3 regions of the Staphylococcus sp. IVB6181 genome follow, and region 1 is predicted to be linked to each of the others. Evidence: a T-box and tRNA genes for the amino acid it is inferred to sense, from the RefSeq annotation. Region 1 holds a T-box; the other regions hold tRNA genes.
The links. A T-box is a leader RNA that pairs with one kind of tRNA and senses whether it is charged. The one in region 1 lies ahead of MUA90_RS06730 (valine--tRNA ligase), so its partner is inferred to be a tRNA-Val.
Positions count from the first base shown of each region.

Region 2: it encodes a tRNA-Val, which carries the amino acid that the T-box ahead of MUA90_RS06730 (valine--tRNA ligase) is inferred to sense. The anticodon was not compared.
Region 3: it encodes a tRNA-Val, which carries the amino acid that the T-box ahead of MUA90_RS06730 (valine--tRNA ligase) is inferred to sense. The anticodon was not compared.

Region 1 is NZ_CP095096.1:1,379,556-1,383,833, forward strand. It holds gene MUA90_RS06715 (DUF979 domain-containing protein) at 1-470, opposite strand, end outside; gene MUA90_RS06720 (DUF969 domain-containing protein) at 467-1,165, opposite strand; gene MUA90_RS06725 (DNA-3-methyladenine glycosylase I) at 1,273-1,833, opposite strand; T-box leader at 1,893-2,108, shown strand; gene MUA90_RS06730 (valine--tRNA ligase) at 2,150-4,278, shown strand, end outside.
Region 2 is NZ_CP095096.1:932,464-936,741, reverse strand. It holds gene glmM (phosphoglucosamine mutase) at 1-103, opposite strand, end outside; gene MUA90_RS04305 (CdaR family protein) at 130-1,062, opposite strand; gene cdaA (diadenylate cyclase CdaA) at 1,064-1,870, opposite strand; tRNA gene MUA90_RS04295 (tRNA-Lys) at 2,069-2,141, opposite strand; tRNA gene MUA90_RS04290 (tRNA-Gln) at 2,145-2,219, opposite strand; tRNA gene MUA90_RS04285 (tRNA-Tyr) at 2,225-2,308, opposite strand; tRNA gene MUA90_RS04280 (tRNA-Val) at 2,329-2,404, opposite strand; tRNA gene MUA90_RS04275 (tRNA-Glu) at 2,414-2,485, opposite strand; tRNA gene MUA90_RS04270 (tRNA-Asn) at 2,489-2,563, opposite strand; rRNA gene rrf (5S ribosomal RNA) at 2,575-2,689, opposite strand; rRNA gene MUA90_RS04260 (23S ribosomal RNA) at 2,760-4,278, opposite strand, start outside.
Region 3 is NZ_CP095096.1:2,549,454-2,553,731, reverse strand. It holds partial or broken gene ltrA (group II intron reverse transcriptase/maturase) at 1-1,121, shown strand, start outside; rRNA gene rrf (5S ribosomal RNA) at 1,570-1,684, shown strand; tRNA gene MUA90_RS12575 (tRNA-Val) at 1,695-1,770, shown strand; tRNA gene MUA90_RS12570 (tRNA-Thr) at 1,778-1,853, shown strand; tRNA gene MUA90_RS12565 (tRNA-Lys) at 1,866-1,938, shown strand; tRNA gene MUA90_RS12560 (tRNA-Gly) at 1,961-2,035, shown strand; tRNA gene MUA90_RS12555 (tRNA-Leu) at 2,051-2,139, shown strand; tRNA gene MUA90_RS12550 (tRNA-Arg) at 2,156-2,232, shown strand; tRNA gene MUA90_RS12545 (tRNA-Pro) at 2,261-2,334, shown strand; tRNA gene MUA90_RS12540 (tRNA-Ala) at 2,351-2,426, shown strand; rRNA gene MUA90_RS12535 (16S ribosomal RNA) at 2,551-4,102, shown strand.

The sequences.
Region 1 (4,278 bases):
AGACGGTCGCTGTCATATAAGATATATTGGACTTTAGGTTGAATTACTACGTAGGCAGCAATTAAGCCTACGATTGAAGCGATACCTAAACCGATAGCACCGCCTAAAGGTGTCCAATTTGAGATGATCACCGCAACAACAGCTAAGACAACGGCCGGCCAAAAGAGTTTGTTTCCATAACGTTTTGCGCCTGTTTCGCCTTGCTTTTCTGTGACATCTACAATATTTTTGATTGCGACTTGTTTAAAGAGTGTCAATACACCCATTAACAAGATAATAGCGCCGTTTACAACATTCGGCAGATAAGGGCCAAAAATAAATGTAATCGCAAGCAGCGTCCAAAATAGAGCAGTTCCTATACGTTTTGTTTTATCTTTATCTTTTAATACACGATAAGCGGTATAAAGTAATTGAATACCGATTAAAATATAAAAGCATTCAAGGATGGTATCAAGTGTGTGCTGACTCATGACTGATCCTCCTTGTGCTGATATTTTCTAGCCAAGTATCGATCAAGCATAATATTCTTAATGCCCACAATGATTAAAGTAATAATTGCTATCGGTACAGAAGCAATGGCAAGATTGACTGCGTTGACTTTAATATCTAAAGAATTAAAAGTACCGACCATTAGTAGGACACCAGCAGCGCCCACAAAAAGGTTCTGCCCAAAGAAATTGCCATAATTTTCCATGGCAGATGCTTCTGCTTTTATTTTTTCGACATCTTTTTTGTCTATTTGTTCAGGTTTGAGTCGATATTTCGTTGCGAGTGCACCTTGTACCATAGGATTAATCAACGGACGTACAAATTGAGGGTGTCCGCCGATACGTATTGAAGCTAAACCTGCCAATTCACGTATCAGCAAATACAGTGATAATAACCTCCCGCTGGTCATGGATTTGATTTTTCCTATTAATACTGTGGATTGTTTCTTAAGCCCGAAACGTTCAATCAAACCCACCATAGGCAAAGTTAATAGGAAAAGGGAAACCAAGCGGTTATCGATAAATGCTTTGCCGAGTACATCTAATATTTCAAAGAAATGCATACCAGACACAAGTCCGGTCACGATAGCTGCAGCTAATATGACTGCTATCGTATCAAATTTTAATAGGAATCCGATAATAATTACCAAGATACCTATTAATTTCAACCATTCCATACAATTCCTCCTTCAAAAAATAATATAAATGTCATTTTAGCATAAATTAGAAGTAATTTTTAGATAATTCCAAATATTATAAATAAAAGTAAGAACAAAAATTGTTCCTACTTTTGAGACGGCTTAAATGGACAGCCGATTAAATGCGCATCATATAAACCTGCAGCTTCTAAAAAAGAAAACATAGTTACAGGACCCATAAACTTAAATCCGTATTGTTTTAAAGCTTTCGACATCTTTTTTGCTCTTTCATCAACTGTAATACGATCTTTTGGTGTTTTGTATTTTAAATCGATAGGGTGATAATCAACGAAGGACCAAAGAAAATCACTGAAGCTGCCGTGTTCTTTTTCAATTGCTATATAACCTTTGGCTTGGCTTACTATCACTTCTAATTTTTTTCTGTAATGGACAATGTTCGGAAATCCCATCAGTGCATCGATATCTTTTTCTGTCATTTGTGCTATTTTATATGGGTCGAATTGATAAAAGGCTTCTCGGTAGGCAGAACGTTTCTTTAATATCGTCAGCCATGATAAACCTGCATGCTGCGACTCTAATGCCATTAATTCAAAAAGCTTTTGGCTATCATATAAAGGTTGTCCCCATTCTTTGTCATGATATTCAATATAAAGGGAATCAGTTGTCCCAAAGGCACATTCATTCACAAAATTTCACTCCATCCGCATTGACTTATTTTAGAGTTCTATTATACTATAAATTAGTAGTGAATATAGAAATCGGGAAGAGTAAGCAGTTTTTAATTTCAAAGAGAGTGTATGGTCGCTGAAAATACATAATTATTGCTGTCGAAGGTAGCCCGCTTAGTTCTTTAACTGAACCTATAGTAAGTTAAAGCGTGTTTGAGCGTTAATCATAATTAAGTGCAATATAGATGAACTATGTTGAATTTAGGTGGTACCACGGAACATCCGTCCTATGTTTAGGAACGGGTGTTTTTATTTTTAAGGAGGCGTTTGTCCTATGGAAATGAAACCAAAATACAATCCGAATGAGGTTGAAGCTGGACGCTATCAACAATGGGTAGAAAAAGGCTACTTCAAACCTAGCGGAGACCAATCGAAAGAAACATACACTATTGTTATCCCACCTCCGAATGTAACAGGTAAATTACATTTAGGCCATGCTTGGGATACAACTTTGCAAGATATTTTAACAAGAATGAAACGTATGCAAGGCTACGATACTTTGTACTTGCCTGGTATGGACCATGCAGGGATTGCGACACAAGCAAAAGTAGAAGCTAAATTACATGAACAAGGCATTTCAAGACATGATCTCGGCCGCGAAAAATTCCTTGAAGAAGTTTGGAGCTGGAAAGAAGAATATGCTTCATTCATTCGTCAGCAATGGGCGAAATTAGGTCTTGGTCTGGATTATGACAGAGAGCGTTTTACTTTAGATGAAGGATTAAGCAAAGCGGTAAGAAAAGTCTTTGTTGATATGTATAAAAAGGGCTTGATTTATCGCGGAGAACGTATCATCAACTGGGATCCGGTTGCTAAAACAGCAATTTCTGATATCGAAGTAATCCATGAAGATACAGCTGGTAAATTCTATCACTTCAAATATCCATATGCAGATGGAGAAGGCTATATTGAAATTGCGACAACACGACCAGAAACAATGCTTGGCGATACAGCTATCGTAGTCAATCCGAATGATGAACGCTATAAAGATGTTATCGGCAGAAAAGTTATCTTGCCGATTGTCGGTCGCGAATTACCGATTTTAGCAGACGAGTATGTTGATGTTGAATTTGGTAGCGGTGCGATGAAAGTTACGCCTGCACATGACCCTAATGACTTTGAATTAGGCAAACGTCATAACTTAGAATCAATCATCGTTATGGATGAATCAGGAAAAATGAATGACAAAGCAGGCAAATACGAAGGCATGGACCGCTTCGAATGCCGCGAACAATTAGTCAAAGATTTAGAAGCTGAAGACTTAGTTATCAAAATCGAAGACCATACGCATTCAGTCGGCCACTCTGAAAGAAGCGGTGCGATTGTCGAACCTTATTTATCTACACAATGGTTCGTTAATATGGATCCGCTTGCTAAAAAAGCATTAGACAATCAAAAAACAGATAACCGTATAAACTTTGTACCGGATCGCTTTGAACATACATTCAATCAATGGATGGAAAACATCCGCGACTGGACAATTTCTCGTCAATTATGGTGGGGTCATCAAATCCCAGCTTGGTACCATAATGAAACAGGGGAAATTTATGTAGGCGAAGAAGCACCTGCAGACAGTGAAAACTGGACACAAGACGAAGACGTTTTAGATACTTGGTTCTCAAGTGCTTTATGGCCATTCTCTACTTTAGGCTGGCCGGATACAGAAGCAGAAGATTTCCAACGTTATTATCCTACTAATGCATTAGTTACAGGATATGACATCATCTTCTTCTGGGTTGCACGTATGATTTTCCAAGGTCTTGAGTTTACAGAAACTCGTCCATTCAACGATGTATTTCTTCATGGTTTAGTACGTGCTGAAGATGGGCGCAAAATGAGTAAATCATTAGGCAACGGTGTAGATCCTATGGATGTTATTGATCAATACGGTGCTGACAGCTTGAGATATTTCTTAGCAACAGGTTCATCACCTGGTCATGATTTACGTTATTCTACAGAAAAAGTAGAAGCGGTTTGGAACTTCATCAATAAAATCTGGAATGCTGCGCGCTTCAGCTTAATGAACATCGGTGAAGACTTCAAATTTGAAGATATCGATTTATCTAAGAATTTATCACTTGCCGACAAATGGATTTTGACGCGTCTAAATGAAACTGTGAAAACAGCAACAGATTTAAGCGATAAATATGAGTTCGGCGAAGTCGGCCGTGCTTTATACAACTTCATTTGGGATGAGTTCTGCGACTGGTATATTGAAATGAGTAAAATTCCGATGAACGGTGAAGACGAAGACCAAAAACAAGCAACACGTTCAGTATTGAGCTATGTATTAGATCGTACAATGCGTATGCTTCACCCGTATATGCCGTTTGTTACAGAAGAAATTTGGCAAAACTTGCCGCATGAAGGCGAAACAATTGTGACAAGTGCATGGCCGAAAGT
Region 2 (4,278 bases), 450 kb from region 1:
CTAAGACATAACCGCCGTATCTACCTAATTTAAAAGCCAGTTCTGGAGTAAGTTCTTTGTTGGCTACACCTCTGACTCCGTCTGTCCCAAAATATTTGCCCATTTAAAAATTCTCCTTTAATGCTTTATTTATTTAGCTGAAACTGTAGCTGTAATATCGCTGCTGTCAGCTTTTTTTACTACGTCAGGTAATTCTAAGCTTACACCTGCTTCATCTGAGCTTTCGAAATCTGCCAGATTAATAACACCTGTAATACTTTGAATATCACTTAACTCTTCTCTATTTCCCAAAATTTCAACTTGTTGTTTAGACAAATTAACATTATCAGCATTCAACTTAGAATTTGCTTTACCGATAACTTTCTTTTTAATATCTACTTTCTTGCTGTAAGGTTTTAACTCTACAGTAATATTAACATTGCTTGGTTTAGTAATAACATCAATTCTCTTTAAATTCTTATCAAATGCTACGATTTCTCCTACATCTGTTGTATCGTCTTTGATATTAGATGCATTTTTAAATGTAGCTTTTAAATAAGCAATTTTTTCAACTTGATGCTGTCCGCCGATAACTTTCACCTTTTTAGGTGTCACTGATTGATTTTTCACTTGATAGTTCGGATCAATATCCTTATCACTCACATCAGCGGTTACTGTCATTTCTTTAGAGACTTTTCTCTCAAGGTTGACAGTCGCTTGTTTCGGATTAACTGTACCCTCTACATCCTTGTCTAAACCTTTGATTTCATAATCAATTTTATGACGTCCGTATGTAGTGTTTGTTAAGTCCAATTCAACCTTGATGTCATCTGATTGTTCTGCTTTTAAAACCTTTGATTGCGAACCTTTCAACTGAACATCCACACTTTCAGGAATACCTGAAGCATATAAGTTCTTGCTGTTATATGTAGCTTCTACAGGTACATTCTGAATAGTTCTCGTTGTATTTTGAGATAACGATGATGTACCAAAGATATTTCCAAAGACGTTATTCACGGTTAAAAAGAAAGCTAATGCCAAGACAAATGCTACAAATCTTAATCCCCATTTGCTCTCAAACATTTTACTTCACACCTTTCTTTGGAAGTCTTGTATCGAACCAATGTTCAGCTAATAATTCTTCAAAGACTTCTGATGAAATATCTTTACGCAATTTTCCATCAAAGGTAACTGAAATCGATCCCGTTTCCTCAGACACAATTGCTGTAAACGCATCTGATACTTCTGAAATACCAACTGCTGCTCTGTGTCTTGTTCCTAAACTCTTTGAAATCTTAGAACTATCAGAAAGCGGTAAATAACAAGCAGCACTCGCTATCTTTGTTCCTTGAACAATCATTGCACCATCATGCAATGGTGTATTCGGAATAAAGACATTCGTTAATAACTCTTGTGAAATGTCTGAATCCATCGGAATGCCTGTTTCAATATAATCTTGAAGCCCAGTCTTTTTCTCAAACACAATTAAAGCACCGATACGTCGCTTTGCCATATACTGTATTGCGCCGCTAACAGCTTTAATCAGTTTTTCTTGATCTTGTGATGAACTTCCAACATAACGTTTAAACAGGTTACCTCTACCTAACTGCTCGAGTGCACGTCTGATTTCAGGTTGGAAGATCACAATGATTGCTAAGAACCCCCATTGGATGACCATATCAAACAATCTTGCAGTTGTAGTTAAGTCTAAAGCAGCACTCACCCAACGCCCTAATACAATGACTATAATTCCTTTGAGAAGCTGGATGGCTTTAGTCCCTTTAAATACTGTGATTAATAAATAAATCACATACCAGACAATGAGTAAATCTAAAATACTTGTTATTAACTTTACCGTATTGAAATTTTCAAAAATGCCGCCAAAATCCATAGCATCTCCTCCGGTAACCTAATTACAATGATAGCCGATTTATCGCTATGATAAACAGCTCTCATACATTTAAATTATAGCATAAATCCCCCTGCTCCTTTGAATGAAAATACATAAATATGTACAACCTCTTCTAGTGATTTCAGAGAAACTTAAAAAAGTGTAATAAAAAAGCACCCTATCACTAGGGTGCAACAGTGAGCCATAGAGGATTCGAACCTCTGACCCTCTGATTAAAAGTCAGATGCTCTACCAACTGAGCTAATGGCTCTAATGGCTGGGCTAACTGGATTCGAACCAGTGAGTGACGGAGTCAAAGTCCGTTGCCTTACCGCTTGGCTATAGCCCATTAGATGGTGGAGGGGGGCAGATTCGAACTGCCGAACCCGAAGGAGCGGATTTACAGTCCGCCGCGTTTAGCCACTTCGCTACCCCTCCGACAAATATTTAATTCAAAATGGTGGAGAATGACGGGTTCGAACCGCCGACCCTCTGCTTGTAAGGCAGATGCTCTCCCAGCTGAGCTAATTCTCCAATATGTAATGACCCCGACGGGACTCGAACCCGTGTTACCGCCGTGAAAGGGCGGTGTCTTAACCGCTTGACCACGGGGCCATATGGCTCCACAGGTAGGACTCGAACCTACGACCGATCGGTTAACAGCCGATAGCTCTACCACTGAGCTACTGTGGAATAATGTCATTGCCTGGCAACGTCCTACTCTTGCGGAACGTAAGTCCGACTACCATCGGCGCTAAAGAGCTTAACTTCTGTGTTCGGCATGGGAACAGGTGTGACCTCTTTGCCATTGTCGCCAGACAATGGAATGTTTATACATTCAAAACTAGATAGTAAGTAATTTTCAATTCGACCAATCAAAACTTTAAATTTGATTAAGTCTTCGATCGATTAGTATTCGTCAGCTCCACATATCGCTATGCTTCCACCCCGAACCTATTAACCTCATCATCTTTGAGGGATCTTATAACCGAAGTTGGGAAATCTCATCTTGAGGGGGGCTTCATGCTTAGATGCTTTCAGCACTTATCCCGTCCATACATAGCTACCCAGCTATGCCGTTGGCACGACAACTGGTACACCAGAGGTATGTCCATCCCGGTCCTCTCGTACTAAGGACAGCTCCTCTCAAATTTCCTACGCCCACGACGGATAGGGACCGAACTGTCTCACGACGTTCTGAACCCAGCTCGCGTACCGCTTTAATGGGCGAACAGCCCAACCCTTGGGACCGACTACAGCCCCAGGATGCGATGAGCCGACATCGAGGTGCCAAACCTCCCCGTCGATGTGAACTCTTGGGGGAGATAAGCCTGTTATCCCCGGGGTAGCTTTTATCCGTTGAGCGATGGCCCTTCCATGCGGAACCACCGGATCACTAAGTCCGTCTTTCGACCCTGCTCGACTTGTAGGTCTCGCAGTCAAGCTCCCTTATGCCTTTACACTCTATGAATGATTTCCAACCATTCTGAGGGAACCTTTGAGCGCCTCCGTTACACTTTAGGAGGCGACCGCCCCAGTCAAACTGCCCGCCTGACACTGTCTCCCGCCATGATCAATGGCGCGGGTTAGAAATCCAACACAGCTAGGGTAGTATCCCACCAGCGCCTCGGCGTAAGCTGGCGCTCACGCTTCTAAGGCTCCTACCTATCCTGTACAAGCTGTGCCGAATTTCAATATCAGGCTACAGTAAAGCTCCACGGGGTCTTTCCGTCCTGTCGCGGGTAACCTGCATCTTCACAGGTACTATGATTTCACCGAGTCTCTCGTTGAGACAGTGCCCAAATCGTTACGCCTTTCGTGCGGGTCGGAACTTACCCGACAAGGAATTTCGCTACCTTAGGACCGTTATAGTTACGGCCGCCGTTTACTGGGGCTTCGATTCGTAGCTTCGCAGAAGCTAACCACTCCTCTTAACCTTCCAGCACCGGGCAGGCGTCAGCCCCTATACATCACCTTACGGTTTAGCAGAGACCTGTGTTTTTGATAAACAGTCGCTTGGGCCTGTTCACTGCGGCTCTTCAGAGCGTGAACCCTAAAGAGCACCCCTTCTCCCGAAGTTACGGGGTCATTTTGCCGAGTTCCTTAACGAGAGTTCTCTCGCTCACCTTAGAATTCTCATCTTGACTACCTGTGTCGGTTTGCGGTACGGGCACCAGTTATCTAGCTAGAGGCTTTTCTCGACAGTGTGAAATCAACGACTCGAGGAAAACATGTTTCCTCTCCCCATCACAGCTCAACCTTGAGAATGGCGGATTTGCCTACCATTCAGTCTCACTGCTTGGACGTGCACTCCAACAGCACGCTTCGCCTATCCTACTGTGTCCCCCCATCGCTTAAAACGATAAATGGTGGTACAGGAATATCAACCTGTTATCCATCGCCTACGC
Region 3 (4,278 bases), 1.2 Mb from region 1:
ACTGCTTAACGGTACGTATAAACCGCAAGCAGTTAAGAAAGTAGCCATTCCAAAACCGAATGGCAAAAAGAGAATTCTTGGAATTCCCGTCGCAAGGGATAGAGTTATCCAACAAGCAATCAAACAAGTTATCGAACCGATGATAAATCGCCAGTTTTCGAAACATAGTCATGGGTTTAGACCAAATCATAGTACAGGTACTGCATTAAAACAATGTATCCAATACTATGAGGAGGGTTATCACACAGTCGTAGACTGTGACTTAAAACAATGTTTTGACACGTTGAACCATGACAAATTGATGTACTTGTTTGAACGCTTTATACAAGATAAAGCTATCTCTAAATTTATCCGCAAAAGTTTACAAAGCGGGTCTGCAGACCTGTCTGGCGAATACGCAGAAAGAAAGACAGACGCCCCTCAAGGTGGGGTTATATCTCCCTTGTTGTGTAATATCTATTTGCATGAGCTGGATAAAGAATTAGAGAAGCGCGGACATCGTTTTGTGAGATACGCAGATGACTTCGTCATCTTTGTTAAATCAAAACGTGCCGGACAACGTGTTATGGAGAGTATCACAAACTTTATCGAAAAGGACCTGAAATTAACAGTGAATAAAGATAAAAGTAAGGTAGGCTCTCCCACACGTTTAAAGTTCTTGAGTTGTCTGATAACGAAAATAAATGGCACTTGTCGTTTCAGACCCACTATGGAAGCAAAAAGAAATTTAAAAGCCAAATTAAAGTGGGTCACAAGAAGAAATAGACCTGGCACATTTACTGAACATTATAACAGGAATCAACGCGATTACTAGAGGTTGGATAAACTATTTTGGCAGAGGTTTTGTTAAAGGATTTATCCGCGAAATGCAAGAGTGGTTGAACCATCGAATCAGACAACTTATTTTAAAGCGATGGAAGAAGGTCAAAACAAAATACAAAATGCTTCGAAAATACGGATTAGACCACAATGGTGCCATGCGTATTGCGAACTCAAGAAAGAAGTATTGGAGGCTTTCCAAAACGCATGAGGTTCATCATGCGCTTACAACAAATAGACTCTACAAGTGGGGTCTAGTACCACTAGCCCGACTCGCAGAGTCTGCTTACGCAAGATATTGAACCGCCGTGTACGGAACCGTACGCACGGTGGTGTGAGAGGACGAGTATTCAATTAATGATTACTCTCCTACTCGATTGCATTGAAAAGCGGTAATATAGAGCGATCAGATGAGAGAGAGGCAGGAAATGTAAATAACTTTAAAAAAGTTTGAAAAACCACTTGCATTATTTTGAAAACCCTGTATAATTGTTAATTGTTCTACGAAATAAAGCAACGTTTTATGAGAGATTTTGTATGATTATAAAAGAATCAAAAAAATGATACATAAGTGTTGACAAAAGATTCATAAAGTAGTAATATTAAAGGGTCGTCAAAAAGAACGCGTTACACATTTGTAAAAAAGATTTTAACTGAGTGTAAAATTGACCATTGCAAATGTTAACGAAACAAGTTAAAATAATTTAAGTGAGTTATTGAAAACCACTTAAATAAATAAGTAATATATTGTCTGGCGACAATGGCAAAGAGGTCACACCTGTTCCCATGCCGAACACAGAAGTTAAGCTCTTTAGCGCCGATGGTAGTCGGACTCACGTTCCGCAAGAGTAGGACGTTGCCAGACAATATAATTCGGAGAATTAGCTCAGCTGGGAGAGCATCTGCCTTACAAGCAGAGGGTCGGCGGTTCGAATCCGTCATTCTCCACCATTTAGGAGCCGGCCTAGCTCAATTGGTAGAGCAACTGACTTGTAATCAGTAGGTTGGGGGTTCAAGTCCTCTGGCCGGCACCATCTTAAAGCTATGAGCCATTAGCTCAGTTGGTAGAGCATCTGACTTTTAATCAGAGGGTCAGAGGTTCGAATCCTCTATGGCTCATCAGTTTTCCAATTTTAATAATGCAGAAGTAGTTCAGCGGTAGAATACAACCTTGCCAAGGTTGGGGTCGCGGGTTCGAATCCCGTCTTCTGCTCCATTTTATTTTTATGTTGCCGGGGTGGCGGAACTGGCAGACGCACAGGACTTAAAATCCTGCGGTAAGTGATTACCGTACCGGTTCGATTCCGGTCCTCGGCACCATATATATTATAAAAATGCGCCCGTAGCTCAACTGGATAGAGCGTTTGACTACGGATCAAGAGGTTATGGGTTCGACTCCTATCGGGCGCGCCATTTTATATTTTTAATTACATTTTATATACGGGAAGTAGCTCAGCTTGGTAGAGCACTTGGTTTGGGACCAAGGGGTCGCAGGTTCGAATCCTGTCTTCCCGACTCTTATTTGAATAATGGGGGCTTAGCTCAGCTGGGAGAGCGCCTGCTTTGCACGCAGGAGGTCAGCGGTTCGATCCCGCTAGTCTCCACCATTAATATTTTTAAATGAACATTGAAAACTGAATGACAATATGTCAACGTTAATTCCAAAATTAACAAACGTTTTAAACGTTTTATAACAAATAGTTTTTATGAGCTAGTCAAACATCATAAATTTTTATGGAGAGTTTGATCCTGGCTCAGGATGAACGCTGGCGGCGTGCCTAATACATGCAAGTCGAGCGAACAGACGAGGAGCTTGCTCCTCTGACGTTAGCGGCGGACGGGTGAGTAACACGTGGGTAACCTACCTATAAGACTGGAATAACTCCGGGAAACCGGGGCTAATGCCGGATAATACATGAAACCGCATGGTTTCATGATGAAAGACGGTCTTGCTGTCACTTATAGATGGACCCGCGGCGTATTAGCTAGTTGGTAAGGTAACGGCTTACCAAGGCAACGATACGTAGCCGACCTGAGAGGGTGATCGGCCACACTGGAACTGAGACACGGTCCAGACTCCTACGGGAGGCAGCAGTAGGGAATCTTCCGCAATGGGCGAAAGCCTGACGGAGCAACGCCGCGTGAGTGATGAAGGTCTTCGGATCGTAAAACTCTGTTATTAGGGAAGAACAAGGATGTAAGTAACTGTGCATCCCTTGACGGTACCTAATCAGAAAGCCACGGCTAACTACGTGCCAGCAGCCGCGGTAATACGTAGGTGGCAAGCGTTATCCGGAATTATTGGGCGTAAAGCGCGCGTAGGCGGTTTCTTAAGTCTGATGTGAAAGCCCACGGCTCAACCGTGGAGGGTCATTGGAAACTGGGAAACTTGAGTGCAGAAGAGGAAAGTGGAATTCCATGTGTAGCGGTGAAATGCGCAGAGATATGGAGGAACACCAGTGGCGAAGGCGACTTTCTGGTCTGCAACTGACGCTGATGTGCGAAAGCGTGGGGATCAAACAGGATTAGATACCCTGGTAGTCCACGCCGTAAACGATGAGTGCTAAGTGTTAGGGGGTTTCCGCCCCTTAGTGCTGCAGCTAACGCATTAAGCACTCCGCCTGGGGAGTACGGCCGCAAGGCTGAAACTCAAAGGAATTGACGGGGACCCGCACAAGCGGTGGAGCATGTGGTTTAATTCGAAGCAACGCGAAGAACCTTACCAAATCTTGACATCCTTTGACAACTCTGGAGACAGAGCCTTCCCCTTCGGGGGACAAAGTGACAGGTGGTGCATGGTTGTCGTCAGCTCGTGTCGTGAGATGTTGGGTTAAGTCCCGCAACGAGCGCAACCCTTAAGCTTAGTTGCCAGCATTAAGTTGGGCACTCTAAGTTGACTGCCGGTGACAAACCGGAGGAAGGTGGGGATGACGTCAAATCATCATGCCCCTTATGATTTGGGCTACACACGTGCTACAATGGACGGTACAAAGGGCAGCGAACCCGCGAGGTCAAGCAAATCCCATAAAGCCGTTCTCAGTTCGGATTGTAGTCTGCAACTCGACTACATGAAGCTGGAATCGCTAGTAATCGTAGATCAGCATGCTACGGTGAATACGTTCCCGGGTCTTGTACACACCGCCCGTCACACCACGAGAGTTTGTAACACCCGAAGCCGGTGGAGTAACCTTTTAGGAACTAGCCGTCGAAGGTGGGACAAATGATTGGGGTGAAGTCGTAACAAGGTAGCCGTATCGGAAGGTGCGGCTGGATCACCTCCTTTCTAAGGATATATTCGGAACAGTTTCGTTAGAAACTGAAATAGGAATAACGTGACATATTGTATTCAGTTTTGAATGTTTATTGAAAACATTCATTGATTGTACATTGAAAACTAGATAAGTAAGTAAAAAATAGATTTTACCAAGCAAAACCGAGTGAATTAGAGTTTTAAAAGCT